One region of the Halorhodospira halophila SL1 genome, then DNA from elsewhere that is predicted to be linked to it. Evidence: riboswitches for the same ligand, from Rfam matches in the RefSeq annotation. Region 1 holds a riboswitch; the other holds the start of a gene.
What was found. A riboswitch is a leader RNA that binds a small molecule or an ion and turns the genes downstream of it on or off. The one in region 1 is predicted to bind cobalamin.
Positions count from the first base shown of each region.

Region 2: linked by a shared signal. The riboswitch ahead of HHAL_RS06855 (ABC transporter substrate-binding protein) and the one ahead of HHAL_RS09745 (TonB-dependent receptor plug domain-containing protein) in region 1 are both predicted to bind cobalamin.

Region 1 covers NC_008789.1:2,122,967-2,130,745, forward strand. Annotated here, with positions in the region: gene HHAL_RS09740 (cobalt-precorrin-6A reductase) at 44-805, shown strand; cobalamin riboswitch at 854-1,105, shown strand; gene HHAL_RS09745 (TonB-dependent receptor plug domain-containing protein) at 1,251-3,281, shown strand; gene HHAL_RS09750 (cobalt-precorrin-5B (C(1))-methyltransferase) at 3,284-4,405, shown strand; gene HHAL_RS09755 (hypothetical protein) at 4,409-5,104, opposite strand; gene HHAL_RS09760 (ZapG family protein) at 5,293-5,970, shown strand; gene HHAL_RS09765 (MBL fold metallo-hydrolase) at 6,181-7,392, shown strand; gene cysG (siroheme synthase CysG) at 7,493-7,779, shown strand, end outside.
Region 2 covers NC_008789.1:1,460,129-1,467,907, forward strand. Annotated here, with positions in the region: gene HHAL_RS06835 (sirohydrochlorin chelatase) at 1-62, opposite strand, end outside; gene cobM (precorrin-4 C(11)-methyltransferase) at 75-854, opposite strand; gene HHAL_RS06845 (ABC transporter ATP-binding protein) at 851-1,639, opposite strand; gene HHAL_RS06850 (FecCD family ABC transporter permease) at 1,636-2,727, opposite strand; gene HHAL_RS06855 (ABC transporter substrate-binding protein) at 2,720-3,835, opposite strand; cobalamin riboswitch at 3,966-4,139, opposite strand; gene HHAL_RS06860 (HD-GYP domain-containing protein) at 4,371-5,546, shown strand; gene HHAL_RS06865 (class I SAM-dependent methyltransferase) at 5,548-6,111, opposite strand; gene HHAL_RS06870 (HD-GYP domain-containing protein) at 6,222-7,391, shown strand; gene HHAL_RS06875 (GGDEF domain-containing protein) at 7,423-7,779, shown strand, end outside.

The DNA of each region.
Region 1 (7,779 bases):
ATGACCTGTTACCCGCCACTACGGGCCCCTGTGCGCCGCCGCCATGACGCCTGAGCCGCTGCGCGTGCTGCTCCTCGGCGGCACCGGCGAGGCGCTGACGCTCGGCCAAGCGCTGGAGCAGGAGCCCGGGATCGCCGCGGTCTACTCCGTGGCCGGGGTGACCCGCCACCCACGGCTACCTCAACTGCCGGTGCGTCGCGGCGGCTTCGGCGGCGCTGTCGGCCTGGCCGCGTACCTGCAGCAGCACGGCGTGCACTGCCTGGTCGATGCCACCCACCCCTTCGCTGCCGGCATCTCCGCCAACGCAGCGGCGGCCGCCCGGCAAACGGGGACAGCCTTGCTGGCGGTGCGCCGGCCGGCGTGGCAGCCGGGGCCGGATGAGCAGTGGCATCGGGTGGCCGACATGGCCGCCGCCGCCGAGGCGCTGGGGCCACAGTCGAGCCGGGTACTGCTGACCATCGGCAATCAGGAGGTCCCGGCCTTCTGCGCGGCACCCCACCACCGCTACTGGATCCGCTGCCTGGAGCAGCCGGCGCAGACCCCGCCCGGGGCGGAACTGCTCTTCCAGCGCGGGCCGTTCCGTTACGCCGACGAGTGCCGCCTGCTCCGCGCGCACGGCATCGACACCCTGGTCACCAAGAACGCCGGCGGGGCCGCCACCCGCAGCAAGCTGGATGCGGCTCGGGACTGCGGGGCCCGGATCGTGATGGTCGAGCGCCCGCCGGACCCGCCCGAGGCGGAGGTGGCCACCGACGTCGGGCACGCACTGGCGTGGCTCCGCAGCTACCTTCAAGGGCGCTGGTGACGCTTTGCTGCATCATGGATTCATTGAATCTAATTTGCTCGCCTGCTAACGTCCGACCCGCCAATGGGTGCCCGCCGAGGCCACTCCGCCTCGCGGGTTAAACGGGAAGACCGGTTCAGCCGCACCCAGCGGCGAGTCCGGCGCTGCCCCCGCAACGGTAGGTGGGTGGCGGCAGACCCCGAGAGCCACTGCGGATCGCACGTCCCCTGGGCGGCATCCGCGGGAAGGCAGTCTGCCGCCCGGAGGTCTTCTCACCTCCGCCCCACAAGCCCGGAGACCGGCCCATGGCCAACCGGAAGACCGCGGGAGGCGGTGCGCCGGGATCGGTCTCCAGTGCGCGCGGCATCCTGCCGGGCGTCGCCTCGGCTAGCCGAACCCCGCCCCACTGACTCCCCGCGGTACACGCAACCGCAATCGCGCACGGGCGGTGCGCAGAGGAGTCAGCATGGCTACAGGACAGCCCATCGCCAGGGCGCTGCTGAGCGGCGCCGCGGCCCTCCCCCTGATGGCAACACCGAAGGCTGGATCGGCCGAGGAACACCCCACCGTCCTCCCCGACCTGACCGTCACCGCAGCCACGCGCACGGAGCGCCAGGTGGAGCGGACACCGGCGGCCACGGAGATCCTATCCGGAGACGACATCCGGCGCAGCGGTGCTGCCATGCTCGATGAGGCGCTTCAGGCAGAGTCGAGCATCTACACCGGGGTAGACGGCAACACCTTCTCCATCCGCGGCGGCAACCGCGATGACATGCTCTATCTCATCGATGGCCGCCGCATCGCCGGCACCTCATCCCGTAGCAACGAACTCAACCGGATCCCGGTGAGCCATGTCGAGCGTATCGAGATCGTTAAGGGGCCCGGCAGCGTGGTCTACGGGGCGGACGCTGTGGCCGGTGTCATCAACGTGATCACGCGGCGGCCGGAGCCCGGCCTGGAAGGCGGCGTCTCCGCCCAGGCCGGAACGCCAACCGACGCGGAGGGCGGTGAGCAGTACCAAGGGGGCCTCTACCTGGGCGGTGGCACGCAAGATACGCGCTTTCGGCTCTTCGCCGACGCCCTCGAGCGCGAGGCGTACTCGGAGGAGACAACCACTCAACCCGACGAGGGTGGCGCTCCATCTTCCCAGACCTTCGATCGGGATCTCCGCCCATCCGCCGATGTGTACACCCTCCGCGGCGGAGTGACCCACTGGTTCACCGATCGCTTCCATATCGATCTCGAAGCCGGTTTCCTGACCGAGGAGCGGCAAGAGCGCCTCGTCCAAGGCAGCGGCCCGGGCAATATTGAAGACTTTGCAGCTGTGGAGACCGAGGAGAGCGACCGGCGCGACCTGGCGGCGACGGCGGAGTGGCTGGCCACCGAAAACCTGGAGCTGCGCTACCAGGCCTACGAGAGCCATTATAAGTTTGACCGTGTCCGGTCGCACCTTGCTCCGCAGGACTTCGCCTCGGACGCAGCAGATCGAGACTTCGGCTTCCGCGAGGCGACCTTCACCGAGCGCGTCAACGACTTCCTGGCACAATGGCAGCCGGCGCCCCGCCACACCGTGCTGACGGGCCTCGAGCACAAGCAGCAGATCTACCAGGACCTCCAGCCAGAAGACGAACCCGAGCACGACCAGTGGGTAGGCGGCGGCTTCCTGCAGCACGAGTGGCAAGCCACGGACCGCCTGGATCTGGTCTACGGCGCTCGGCATGACGAGACCTCCACGGAGGCGGACAGCACCTCGCTTCAGGCCGGAGCTGTTTACCGCCTGGCCCCCGAGGTCCGACTGCGCGCCCAGTACGCTGAAGGCTTCAAGCTGCCCGAGCTGCGCTCCTTTTACGTCGATACGGAAGATGGCCAGGGGCGCGAAGTTCGCGGCGCCTACGTCATTGACCCGGATGTTGGTAAGGACGAGACACACGAACTCGATCCCGAGAGCAGCCGCAACTACGAGTTCGGCATCGCCGGCGACCTGAATCTGCAAAGAGATATCACGGCGTTCTACGACATCGGACTCTTCTACACCGAGTACGATGATCGCATCGGGCGGGCACCGGGGAACGGTTACCAAACCTTCAAAAACGTCGACAGCGCCCGCGCCCAGGGGGCCGAGCTCAAGCTCGGCGCCGCCTTCGACCCGCAACTCGAGCTGACGCTGGCCGCCACCTACCTCGACGCCATCGACCGCGACAGCCGGGAGACCCTCACCGATACGCCTGAATGGACAGCGGTAGCCAAGGCGCTGTGGACGCCCACGGACCCGCTGGAGGTGCAATTACGCACCCGATACGTGGATGAAGTGCGCGTTGGCGACGACTGGGACAGCGCCTACACCCTCACCGGCCTGGATGTCGCGTATGCCCCTGCGGCCTGGGATGGGCTCAGGCTCCAGGGCGGTATCGAGAACCTGCTGGATGAGGGCAACGACTCCTCCCTTCGAGCCGACCCCGGGCGCTTCGCCCGTGCAGGTGTGCGGTATGATTTCTAGGCATGAGCGAGGATACCTCCCAGCCGACTGATCAACAGGCCGGCACCGCCCTGCGCCGGGGCTGGACCACCGGCGCCTGCGCCGCCGCCGCGGCGCGGGCGGCCTTCACGGGCCTGGTCAGCGGCAGCTTCCCCGACCCGGTCACCATCCGCCTGCCGCGGGACCGGAGCCCGGCCTTCGCCCTGGCCGTTCACGCTTGCGGCGACGGCTGGGCGCGGGCCGGCGTCATCAAGGACGCCGGCGACGATCCCGACGTCACCCACGGCGCGCTGGTCTCGGTGACCGCCCGCCCCGGGGCCCCGGGGCGCGGGGTGCAGCTCCGCGCCGGCCCCGGGGTCGGTACCGTGCGGCGCAGCGGCCTGCCCGTCGCGGCCGGTGAGCCGGCGATCAACCCCGGGCCGCGGGGCTATATCGAGCAGGGCATCGCTGAGGCCGCCGCGGCGCTGTCAGCCCCGACGGACGTCACACTGGAGCTCGCCATCGAGGACGGCGAGCGCCTGGCAGCGCAGACCCTCAACCCGCGCCTGGGGATCGAGGGCGGGCTCTCGGTGCTCGGCACCACCGGGTTGTTGGTGCCGTTCTCCTGCGCCGCCTGGATCGACGCGATCCAGCGCGGCATCGACGTGGCCCGCGCCGCCGGCATCGAGCACGTAGCCGGGAGCACCGGGCGCACCTCGGAGCAGGCCGTGCAGGCTTACCACCAACTCCCCGACGAGGCGTTGATCGACATGGGCGATTTCGTCGGCGGGATGCTCAAGTACCTGCGCCGCTATCCGGTGCCGCGGGTCACCATCGCCGGCGGTGTGGCCAAGATCACCAAGCTCGCCCAGGGCTTCCTGGATGTACACTCGCGCCGCGGGCAGGCCGATCTGGCGGCGTTGGCCGAGACCGCCGGACGACTCGGCGCGGACGCCACCTGCCGGGAGGTTATGGCCACCGCCAACACGGTGGCCGAGGCGTTCGATCGGGCGCAGGCGGCCGGCCTGCCCCTGGGGGACGCGGTGGCGCGGGAGGCGCAGCAGACCGCCCTGAACCTGATCGACCCGGCGTGCAGCGAGGTGGAGGTCCTCCTCTTCGACCGCCGCGGCCAGCGGGTTGGCCGCGCCGGCTGGGCCCGGGACTGAGGCCTACCAGCGGCGGACCGCCTCCTCGGCCTCGGCGTTGGCCGGTCGGGCAACGAGACCACTGCGGGTCACCGCCACCCGGTACTCGGCGCCGTCGGCCATGGGCAGATAGGCGGCACTGCCGTAGGCCGCATCCACCCACGGCAGGCGATCGCCGTGGCGCTGCCCCAGCAGCCACGGATCGATACCCCGTTGGGGAGACGCCAGGGCGTGCACCGTGCGCGGGGCCGCGCGCTCCGCCTCCAGATCGGCGTAACGACCGCTGATCCGCTCCAGCCGATAGCGGGTCTCCAGCCCCAGCAGGGCCGCGAACCCGCTCCAACGCAGAACCCGGGCATCCACCTGCCATTGATCCCCGGCCAGGGGCAGAGCGACCGTCCCCCCGTCGGGATAGGCCAACCGGGCGACGTAGCGCTGCTCATCCACCTGCTGGAAGTGGAGGGCGAGCGCCGGACGCTCCTGCTCCAGCCGCTCGTAGGCCAGCACACCCAGTGCCAGGGCGCCGGCGGTCCCCAACCCGCCGAGCAGGATCAGCCCACCGGCCAGCCCCGAGGCACCACGGAGCAGACGACCGCGCAGCAGCGCCGCCCCGCCGGCAACGGTCAGCCCGAGGGCGAGGGCCAGCAGCAGTGCCCCCAGGGCGAGCCCCGCCCAGCCGAACCCACTGATCGGAGCCGCCGCTTCCAGCCACCCGTACATGCGGTCTCCCCCGCGAACCCGCGACGCTGTAACCTATGCGGGATGATACGCTGAGTGATTGCGTATATGGTGTCCGGAGCGCTCGGCCGGGGCCGTCGCGGCCGGGCTCGCGGTATAAGCGCGCACCCTGTTCCGCGCAACAATTGGTTTGGTACAAAGTAGCCGATGAACTAATCGGGAGGTCCGGTATGGAAGCGTTTGATCCTATCCTGCTACTCGTCGTCGGTGCCGTGGTCGGCGCCGCTGTGGGTGCCTACGTCGGGCGCGCCTCGTCGCCCAACACCCAGGAGATCCGCGACGCCGAGAGCGTGGCCCGTCGCAACCGCGAGGAAGTGCGCAACGTCCGCAGTGAAGTGGACCAGCACTTCGAGCAGACCGCCCAGATCATGGGTGAGGTCACCAAGGCGTATCGTCGTCTGTACGAGCACATGGCCACCAGTTCCCAGCGCCTGGCCCCGCGCCGCACTCAGGACCTGGTGAAGTCCCTGGGCGACCAGCGCCTGCTCTCCCAGGACGTGGTCGAGCAGTCCGCGCGGCGCATGAGCGAGATGAAGGCCAAGGAGCAGCGTGAGGCCCAGGCCCGCCGCCAGATCAGCCAGGAGCGTTCCGAGCGTTCTTCCGGCCAGCAGCAGCGGTCCGCCTCGGCCAGCAGCAGCCGCAGCAGCGATTCCTCCGAGTCCGCTATCGGCTCCTCCACCCGCTCCTCCGAGTCCGCCATCGGCCGTCGTCCGACGCGCAGCCGCTCCACCACCTCCTCCTCCCGGTCCCGCAGCAGTGCCCCGGAGCGCACCCGGAGCACGGCCACCGAGGAGCGGGGCAGCGGTAGCACCGAGAAGCGGCGCCGGCGCCCCGGCATCTTCAGCTGAAGAGCCGCACGGGACGCCGGATGGTCAACTGACCGTCCAGCGCACGATGACCCCGGGGCCTCGGGCTCCGGGGTCTTTTTTATGGGCACGATTCGACTCTGACTTATTCCACTTCTTATCTCTTTCGAGATATAGCACCCCGCCGAGTATCCGCCATCCTTGCCGAAAAGGCGGACATTTTGTCGCACCCAAGGAGGTAGGAGACCGGCCATGCTCGATACGCTCAAGACCGCCTGGACCCCCGCCGTCGCCTGGGAGCAGCTGCTCGGCGGCGGACCGCTGTTCATCCTGGACGTGCGCAACCCCGACGAGTTCGAGCGCTGGCGCGTCGAGGGCCCGCACGATACCCCGACGCTCAACGCCCCCTACTTCGAGCTGCTCGACCTCGACGACGAGGACGAAGACGTGAATGCCGCCGTTCTCCGGGGCGTTCGACAGCAGCTGACCCACCAACTCCCCAATGACCGCACCATCCTGACGGTCTGCGGCGAGGGCCACACCTCGGAGCACCTGGCCGATGGCCTGCGCGAACTCGGCTACCCGGCCCTGAACCTCGAGGGCGGCATGGAGGCCTGGGGCGACTTCTACTACCACCGGGTGGTGGGTAACCACGAACGCTACACCGTCTACCAAGTAGTCCGCCCCGCCCGCGGTGATCTCAGCCACGTGGTCATCAGCGACGGAGAGGCCGCCGTCGTCGACCCGAACCGCCACGTGGAGGTCTACGAGGAGCTGGTCCACGCACGGGGCGCACGCATCACTCAGGTTCTGGATACCCACGCCCACGCCGACCACATCAGCGGCGGCCCGGAGCTGGCCCGACGCCACCGCGTGCCGTACTACCTGCACCCCTACGACGCCATCCACCCCATGGACATGCTGCCGGCACGCATCGACTTCGCGCCGCTCTACGCTGAACAGCACGTACCCGTCGGCGGGATCACCCTGCGCGCCCTGCACGTCCCCGGCCACACCCTGGGCATGGTCGCCTTCCTGGTGGACGGCCAGTACCTGATCGCCGGGGACAGCATCTTCCTGGAGTCCATCGCCCGGCCCGACCTCGGCGGTGCCGCCGAGGCGTGGACACCGCTCTTCCACGAGTCCCTCCAGCGCCTGCTGGCCCTGACCGAGGACACGGTGGTCCTGCCCGGTCACGCCACCGACGCCGGCATCGCCGACGAACGCGGGCGCTTCAGCGCCGAGCTCGGCGCCCTGCACCGCAGCAACCCCGGTCTCCGCCAGGTCGATGCCGGCCTGGAGTCGTTCCGCAGCTACATCCTCGGCAGCCTGCCCCACTTCCCCGAGGCGTATATCGAGATCAAACGGGTGAACATCGGCCTCGCCCACCCCGACGAGACCGAAGCCCGGCGCCTGGAGGTGGGGAAGAACGTCTGTGCCCTGAGCGAGGCCGCGGCCGCCTGAGGGCGGCCCGGCCAACGGTACCCCGTTGGGGATATTTGCATGACATATGCGCGCGTCATGATGGACGGCGCATCTGCAAAGACCAGCAGGGGACCCCGCGATGGATCACTACCCGATCTTCCTCAACCTCCACGGCCGGCACTGCGTGGTGATCGGCGGCAACGAGACCGCCGCGCGCAAGGGCGAAGACCTGCTCGACAGTGGCGCGATCATCACCCTGATCGCCCCGGATCTCGGCGGAGACTGTGAGGATTTGCTGCAGCGCTACCCCGACCGGGCCCACCACCGCGCCGAGGACTACAAGCCCGGCATGGAGCAGGGGGCCGCGCTGGTGCTCAGTGCCAGCGGCCACGACGCCACCGACCGGCTGGTGTACCGGCAGTGCAC
Region 2 (7,779 bases), 660 kb from region 1:
ATCTCCTCGTTGCCGTCCTCCTGGCGCGAGCCATGCCCAATCAACAGGATACAGTCAGTCATGCATGTCGTTCCTCAATTTTCGCGGCGGCGGAAACGGTGGCCGAAACCGGGGTCGTAAAGCCGTGAGCGCGCCGCCGGTGCCGCCTCCCGCGCCCCGAGCGTCGGACCGACCAGGATCATGGTCTGGCTGTTGAGCCCCGCCGCGCGGCAGTCCGCGGCCAGGTCGCGGATGCAGGTACGCAGGACCTGTTCGACCCCGGGCCAGGAGGCGCGGTGGACCACCACCACCGGGGCGTCGTCGTCCCAGCCGCCACCGCGCAGGGCATCGGCCAGGCGTTCCAGGAGGGTGATCGACAGGTAGACACACAGGGTGCTGCCGTGCCGCGCCAGATCGGCAAGCTGTTCCCCCGCCGGCATCGGGGTGCGCCCCTCCACCCGGGTGAAGATCACCGTCTGCGTGCCCTCCGGCAGGGTCAGGCTCTCGCCGGCCGCCGCCGCCGCGGCCATGGCCGACGTGACCCCGGGAACCAGATGGACTGGGATCCCCGCGGCGTCCAGCGGGCGCACGATCTCCACGAAGGCCCCGTATAGCCCCGGATCACCGGGTTGAAGGCGGACCACACAGCCCCCGGCGCGGGCGCGCTCGAGCAGCCAGTCCTGGATCTGTTCCAAGGTCATCCCTTTGGAGTCGGCGACCTCGCAGTGCGCCGGCGCCCAGTCGAGCACCTCGGCCGGCACCAGCGAACCGGCGTAGAGCACGGCGTCCGCCGCAGCCACCCGATCCCGCCCGCGAACCGTGATTAGATCGGCCGCCCCGGGACCGGCCCCCACAAACCAGACCTCCCCCTTCATCCGCGTCCCCTCTCTTGCAACTGGTAACCGGCCACAAACGGTGCCCGCTGATGCTCGACGACGTGAACGTCCACGTCGTAGGCGGCACGCAGAGTCGGCGTGTCGATGACGGCCTGCGGCGGGCCGTCGGCCATCACCCGGCCGTCGCGCAGGAGCACGATGCGGTCGGCCAGCTGTACGGCGATGTTGATATCGTGGAGCACCACCAGCACCCCCTGCCCCTGCTCCCGCGCACACTCGGTGAGGATCTCGATGGCGTCGCGCTTGTGCTTCATGTCCAGGTGGTTGGTCGGCTCATCGAGGAGCAGGAAGGGGGTCTGGCGAACCAGAGCCCGGGCGATGGCCGCCTTCTGCCGCTGCCCGCCGCTGATCTCGGTCAGCGGTGACTGGGCCAGGTCGGCCATGCCCAGACGCTGGAGCACCGCCTCGGCACGGGCAAGATCGGCCGGGTCGTGACGCCAACTCGCCCGGCGCAGGCCAAGCAACACGCTCTCAAGTACGGTCAGCGGGTAGACGGCATCGGTGGTCTGCGCGACGTAGGAGAGCGAGCGGGCGATGCGGGCCTGGCGCTGCCCCTTCACGGGCTCACCGGCGATGGTGATGTGCCCGTGGCGCGGCCGCAGGATGCCGGTGATGCACTTGAGCAGGGTGCTCTTGCCGGAGCCGTTGGGCCCGATCAGGGCCACCACCTCGCCGGCGGCTACGCGGGTATCCACGCCCTGCAAGACCTCGCTGCGCCGATAGGCGTAGCGAACACCTCGTAGTTCGATGGCCGGACGGGTCACGGTCCCGACCCTCCTTCGCGGCGACGCAGGATCAGGTAGATGAACAGCGGCGAGCCGATGAAGGCCGTCACCACACCCACCGGCAGCACCACCGAAGCGAAGGCGTGCAACGACACCAAGTCGGCCAGGGCCAGCAGCAGTGCGCCGATCAGCGCTGCAGCCGGGATCAGGAAACGGTGATCCGAACCGATCAGGAGCCGGGCCAGATGGGGCGCCACCAGCCCCAGGAAGCCGATCCCACCGGTGAAGGCGACGGTCACCGCCACGAGAAGCGCCACCAGGAACATCAGTCCGATGCGCAGGCGCCCGACGGCAATCCCCAGGCTAGTGGCGGTTTCATCACCGAGCAGTAGTCGGTTCAGGTCGCCACTCTTCCACAGGAAGACCGGCAGCGTGACCGTCAACGCCACCGTGATGAACACGAAGCTCTCCCAGTCGGCACGGCTGAGGCTGCCCACGCTCCAGAACATGACCTCCCGGGTGGCATCGGCGTCGGCGAAGTAGATCAGCAGCGTCGTGGTGGCCCCGAAGAAGTACATCAGGGCGATCCCCGCGAGGATCAGGCTCATCGGCGTCGCCCCCTTCCACTGCCCGATGAGCAGGATGAGCAGCGACACCGCCATCGCAAAGAGGAAGGCATTGCCGACGATGCCGTAGACGCCGAAGGCCGAGAACCCGAAGATGATCGCCAGCGCCGCCCCCAGCGAGGCGCCGGAGGCGATCCCCAGGGTGAACGGTGAGGCCATCGGATTGCGCAGCAGGCTCTGCAGGATCACCCCACCGAGCGCCAGCCCCATGCCGGCCACGACGGCGGTGGCCAGGCGCGGCAGGCGGATGTTCCAGACCACGTTCTCGGTCTGCGCGCTGACCCACGACGCCCCCAGCGGCCGACCCAGCACCGCCTGCACCACCTCGCTCAGCGGGATCCCCATGGGGCCGAGTCCCAGGCCAAGAACGAACGTCGCCACCAGGGCCGCAGCCAGGCCCAAAAGGATCAGGGTCTTCCACCAGATCGCCCGCGCGTAATCATCGAGCAGCCCGCCGGGAGGCGCTGGCCGGGAGGCGCTATCGGCGGTCAACTCAGTCATCGTCCAGGCTGCTGAGCTCCTGGAGCCGATCGTACAGCCCGGGGTCGCCGTAGAAGACCTCCAGGATCTCCTCACCGCGATCCCGGAGATCGACGTCGGCCATAGCCTCCGGGTAGAGCACCCGGGCCATGTGCACCAGGTCGATCAGCCCGGTGGCCAGATCCCACCCCATGTAGGTGCCCTTGAAGCGGTGGATGCGTTCCGCCTCGACGGCCTTTACCCCGGAGAGCCGTTCATCATCCAGGACCTCGTCACGGGCGACGCGGCTGGCCCGGGACGGGGTGTGGAGGAAGATGTGCGCCGGATCCCAGCTCACCAGCTCCTCGGCGCTGACCTCGCCGTCACCACCGGGCCGACCAGCGGTCACCAGCTCGGCACCCAGCTGCTCGACGGGAAAGTAGAAGGAGACGTGGTTGTAGAGGTTGCGCCGGTGGGCCAGGTAGATCCGTGGCGGTTCCTCGTCGGCGACCTGCTCCTGCACCTCGGAGACCGTCGCATCGTAGAAATCGAGCAGTTCTTCCGCCCGCTCTTCGCGACCGGTCACGGTGCCGAGCAGCCGATAGGCCTGCTCGATCTGCGCCTCAATGGCCTCCTCGGAGGCCCGCTCGCGGCCCAGGGTATTCACCGCGACCACGGGGACGCCGAGCTGCTGCTGGTAGCGCTCGGCCTGCTCGGCCATCGCCTCGTCGTCGTCGCCGCGGCTGAAGGCCCAGTAGATGAACAGATCCGGATCGGTGGCGAGCACCCGCTCGGCGCTGAACTCCGACCCGGGCTGGCCGCCGCCGACCATGGCCACCTCGTCCAGGCGACCGAAGGCGCGGACTTCGATCGGCTTGGCCTCGGAAAAGCGCGAGCCGAACATGTCGCTGGGGATTCCGACCAGGCGATCCTCGACACCCAGGTGCAGCGCCATGCGGAAGGCATCGACATTGACCGTGGCGATCCGCTCCGCCGCCTCCGGAACTTCCACGCTGCGGCCGAGCATATCCTCGACCTCATGGGTATCCTGCGCGGGCCCATCGCGGCTTTCGTCGTTGGGGGTATCTCCGCACCCGCCGAGGATCAAACCGATCCCCGCGACGAGCGCGATGCACGGATGACGCTGCATGGCTCCTCCAGTCACTGGATCCGGGTACGCCATGCGGGGGGGCGGGTCGGAAACGGGCGCGCCGGGGCGCGGATGCAACGACCGTCACCGCCACGCACGGTTCCCCGCCGTGTGGCTGCGGCCCCCAGGCCGGTCTCCGGGCTTGCGAGCGGGGCCCCAGCCCCAAGCGCCGCGCCTTCCCGCACCGGGTGCCGGGGACACCGTGGATGCAGTGGCGATGCAGCGCCCGCACTCGCCTACCGTTGCGGGGACAGCGCCGGACTTGCCTGCGCCCGCGCAGGGCACAGTGCGCACCGACTTCCCGACCGTCCGCGGTGGCGCCGCACGGGCCTTACACCGAACGGACGGCCCCGGCATGGATCCAACTGCCGGGTCACCTGGGGAGGCTGGACTCTACGGGCGGGCGCTGCCGCCTGTCAACGCGGCGGGGCGACGAGGTCAATAGCCACGGACCGCCCCCTTGTGGCAGGATTCCCAAGTGCGCGTTAAGGGTATGGACGCCCGCGACCCCTCCCGACCCCCCGCCGGAGATGTCATGGGCAAAGAGGCACACCTTCCGTCCTTCTGTGGCGATGCCACCGAAACCGGGGCACTCGATGTCCTGCCGCTCAGCGACCAGGAGCCGCACCTACGGCTCAGCGAACGCTTCGAACGACTGCGCGCCCATATCAACCAGGCGCTGCCCCACGGTGCGGTCCACCGCATCGCCGTGGCCATTTACGAGCCGGACGCCGATCGGCTCAAGACCTACGGCGCCGGCGGCGATGCACCCAGCCCGTTGGATCGTTACGAGACCAACCTGGCCGATACCCCCACCCTGCGTGCCCTCGCCGAGGCACCGGGCGTACGGATCATCGACGATTACCAGGACCACCCCAGCCCCCGCCGCCATACCGCCAGCATCCGCGAGAGCGGTCTACGTTCCGGGATGATCCTGCCGCTGCACCACGAGCAGACCTTCGTCGGCTTCCTGTTCCTCAACTCCCGCCAGCCCGGCTATTTCCAGGGCCCGATCGTCAAGCAGCTAGCGCCGTACATCGACCTGGGTCGCCTGCTGGCAATCACCTCCATCCGCACTACGCAGACCCTCCGGGGTGCGGCACGCACGGCCATGGCTTTCGGGCGCGCGCGGGACGACGAGACCGGGGGACACCTGTCACGAATGGCGGAGTACAGCCGCCTCATCGCCCTGGAACTGGCCCAGACCCACCCCCTCAGCGACGAATACATCGAGATGGTCTACCAGTTCGCGCCGGTCCACGACGTGGGCAAGATCGCCGTCCCGGACGGCATCCTCCTTAAGCCGGGGCGACTCGCCGAGGAGGAGTTCGCGCAGATGCGCGAACACGTCAGCCGCGGCGTGGCCATGGTGCTGGCCATGACCGAGGAGCTGGGCCTCAGCGAGGACCGACGCGCGGCCATCATGCGTAATATCGTCGCCTACCACCACGAGCGCCTGGACGGCAGCGGTTACCCGACCGGTGCGCGCGGCGACCAGATCCCTCTGGAGGGGCGCATCGTCGCCGTAGCCGACGTCTTCGACGCCCTGACCAGCGAACGCCCCTACAAGCGCCCCTGGGGGTTTACCGAGGCCGCCGACACCCTGCACGCCGAAGCGGCGGCCGGGAAGCTGTGCGCCGAGTGCGTGGCGGCCTTTCTGCGCCGAAGCGTCGAGATCGAAGCGATCCGCGGCCGTCACGGGGTCCGCTGAGCTAGCTGCGCGCCTCGACGCGGCCGCAGTAGGCCTGCGGGATCCGGTAGACGTAGACCGGGGCGTCCAACCGCACCGGGGGCTGGTAGATCGCGCTGGGCCGCCAACCGGGTATGCGGAAGGTGTTGCTGACCACCAGCGCACCGGGCGGCAACTCCGCCCGCCATCGCGGCTCCAGCTCGCGGATGGCCTCCAGGTGCAGGTAACAGACCACCGCGGCGGCATCGCTGCAGGAGACGCGGCGCAGATCGCGGCGCCTGAATTCGACGTTGGGCACCGGCCACAGCCACTGCAGCACGCAGGCGAAGAGCCACGGCAGGGGCGAGAGCTCGTAGCCAATGACCCTGGCCCGCGGGCACCTGCGCCCGACGCTGCGGGCCAGGCCACCCCACCCCGAACCGGCCTCGACCACCGTGCCCTCCAGCTCCGCCGGCAGCGCCGCCCGAACCAGCTCATGACCCAAGCGACTGGAGGGCAGCGGCGAGATGCCGGTGACCATCGTATAGCCGACGATCAGCAGCATCCCCCCCAGCGTAACGACGAAGATCAACGCTTCCAGGAACACTGCACCTCCACGCAGCCTCGGACGACTCGGCGAGTATCACCCCTTGAACGCCGGAGTATACCCGCGTATTCCTTGATAGAATGCCTCGACACGGTAGCGAGTCAGAGACCATGAATCAGCGGGCCATCCCCACCAAGCGCGCCACCGTGCAGCCGAACGACCTGGTGGTCGGTAAGCCCGTCCCCTATGATATTGAGGACGCCTACGGCCATCTGCTGTTGCGGCGCGGATCGATCCTGCGCTCCCGAGAGCAGCTGGAGCGGCTGCTGCAGATCGGCCGGACCCCCTACCACGTCGCTGCCGGACGCGAGGACACCGGCGGGATCTCGAGGCGTCGCGAGCTGGCCCTGGCCGCCTTCCGCAACCCCTTCGACCTGATCTATCAGATCTCCCGAGCGCTGCAAGAGACCTTCAAATGGGTCGGCGAGGACAACGAGCGCTTCCTCCGCCGCCTCGACCACCTGGCCAGCCGCATCGGCGACCTGGTCGAGCGCGACGCCGATGCCGCCATCGGTGCCGCTCACCTCGATGAGGCGTTTGCCTACTCCATCCGCCACCCGATCCGCCAGGCGGTCCTCTGCGACGTCGTCGGCAGCCAGCTGGGCATCCCGGACAGCGAGCGACGCTCCATCGTCCTCGCTGCCCTGTCGGCGAACATCGGCATGCTCGAGACCCAGGATCGCCTGGCCCAGCAGACTACGCCGCTCGACGCCAACCAGCGCAGGGATCTGGAAGAGCATCCGATACGTTCGGTCGAACGCCTCTCCGCCGCCGGGGTCGAGGATACAACCTGGATCCAGGTCGTCGCCCAACACCACGAACGCCTCGACGGCAGCGGCTACCCCAACGGCCTGCGCAAAGATCAAATCTGCCGGGGAGCGCGACTGCTCTCCCTCGCCGACACCTACCTGGCGATGATCAGCAACCGTGTCTACCGACCCGCCACCGCGGTCCGGGAAGCCCTGCTGGAACTGATGGATCAGAGTGGAGAGATCTACGACCGGGATATCCTCTCGGGGCTGATCCAGACCATCGGCATCTACCCGGCCGGCAGTTTTGTCGCCTTGGACAGCGGCGAACGCGGGGTCGTCATCCACCGCGGCCATCGCGGGGCCAATCCGGTGGTGGCGGTCCTGATCAAGGCCAACGGCCAGCCCACGGCGCGCCCCCTTTACCGGGACACCAGCCAGACGGACATGCCCAGCGTCGCCTCTCTGGAGCCCACGCACCAGCTGACGCAGCGCTTCCAGCTCGCCTCGCTGTGGGGCTACGATTCCTAGGCTGCCCTGACGCTGCCGCGACGGAGACCGAATGGCCGCCTTACAACGCCTGCTCAGTTCCGCCTGGCTGCTCCACCTGCTGGTGCTAGCCGCCCTGGCAGGCTGGATCCTCGTGCTCAACGCCCCGTTCCCGCGCCCCGCGGTCGCGCTGCTGGAGGCCCACCAGCTGGAGATTCTTGGCGTCGGGGGCGGCCTCGTGGCCGTGCTGGCGCTGCTCTACCGGCGCGCCAACCTGGCCCTCCAGGCGGCGGTCATCAGCCTGTCGATCGCTGGCCTGGGCGTAGCGCCCTCACCTGCCCACGGCGTCACAGCCGCTGCCATCCTCTTGCCGATCAATATCCTGATCCTGGCGCTACTCGACGAACGCGGTCTGCTAAGCCGGGATGGG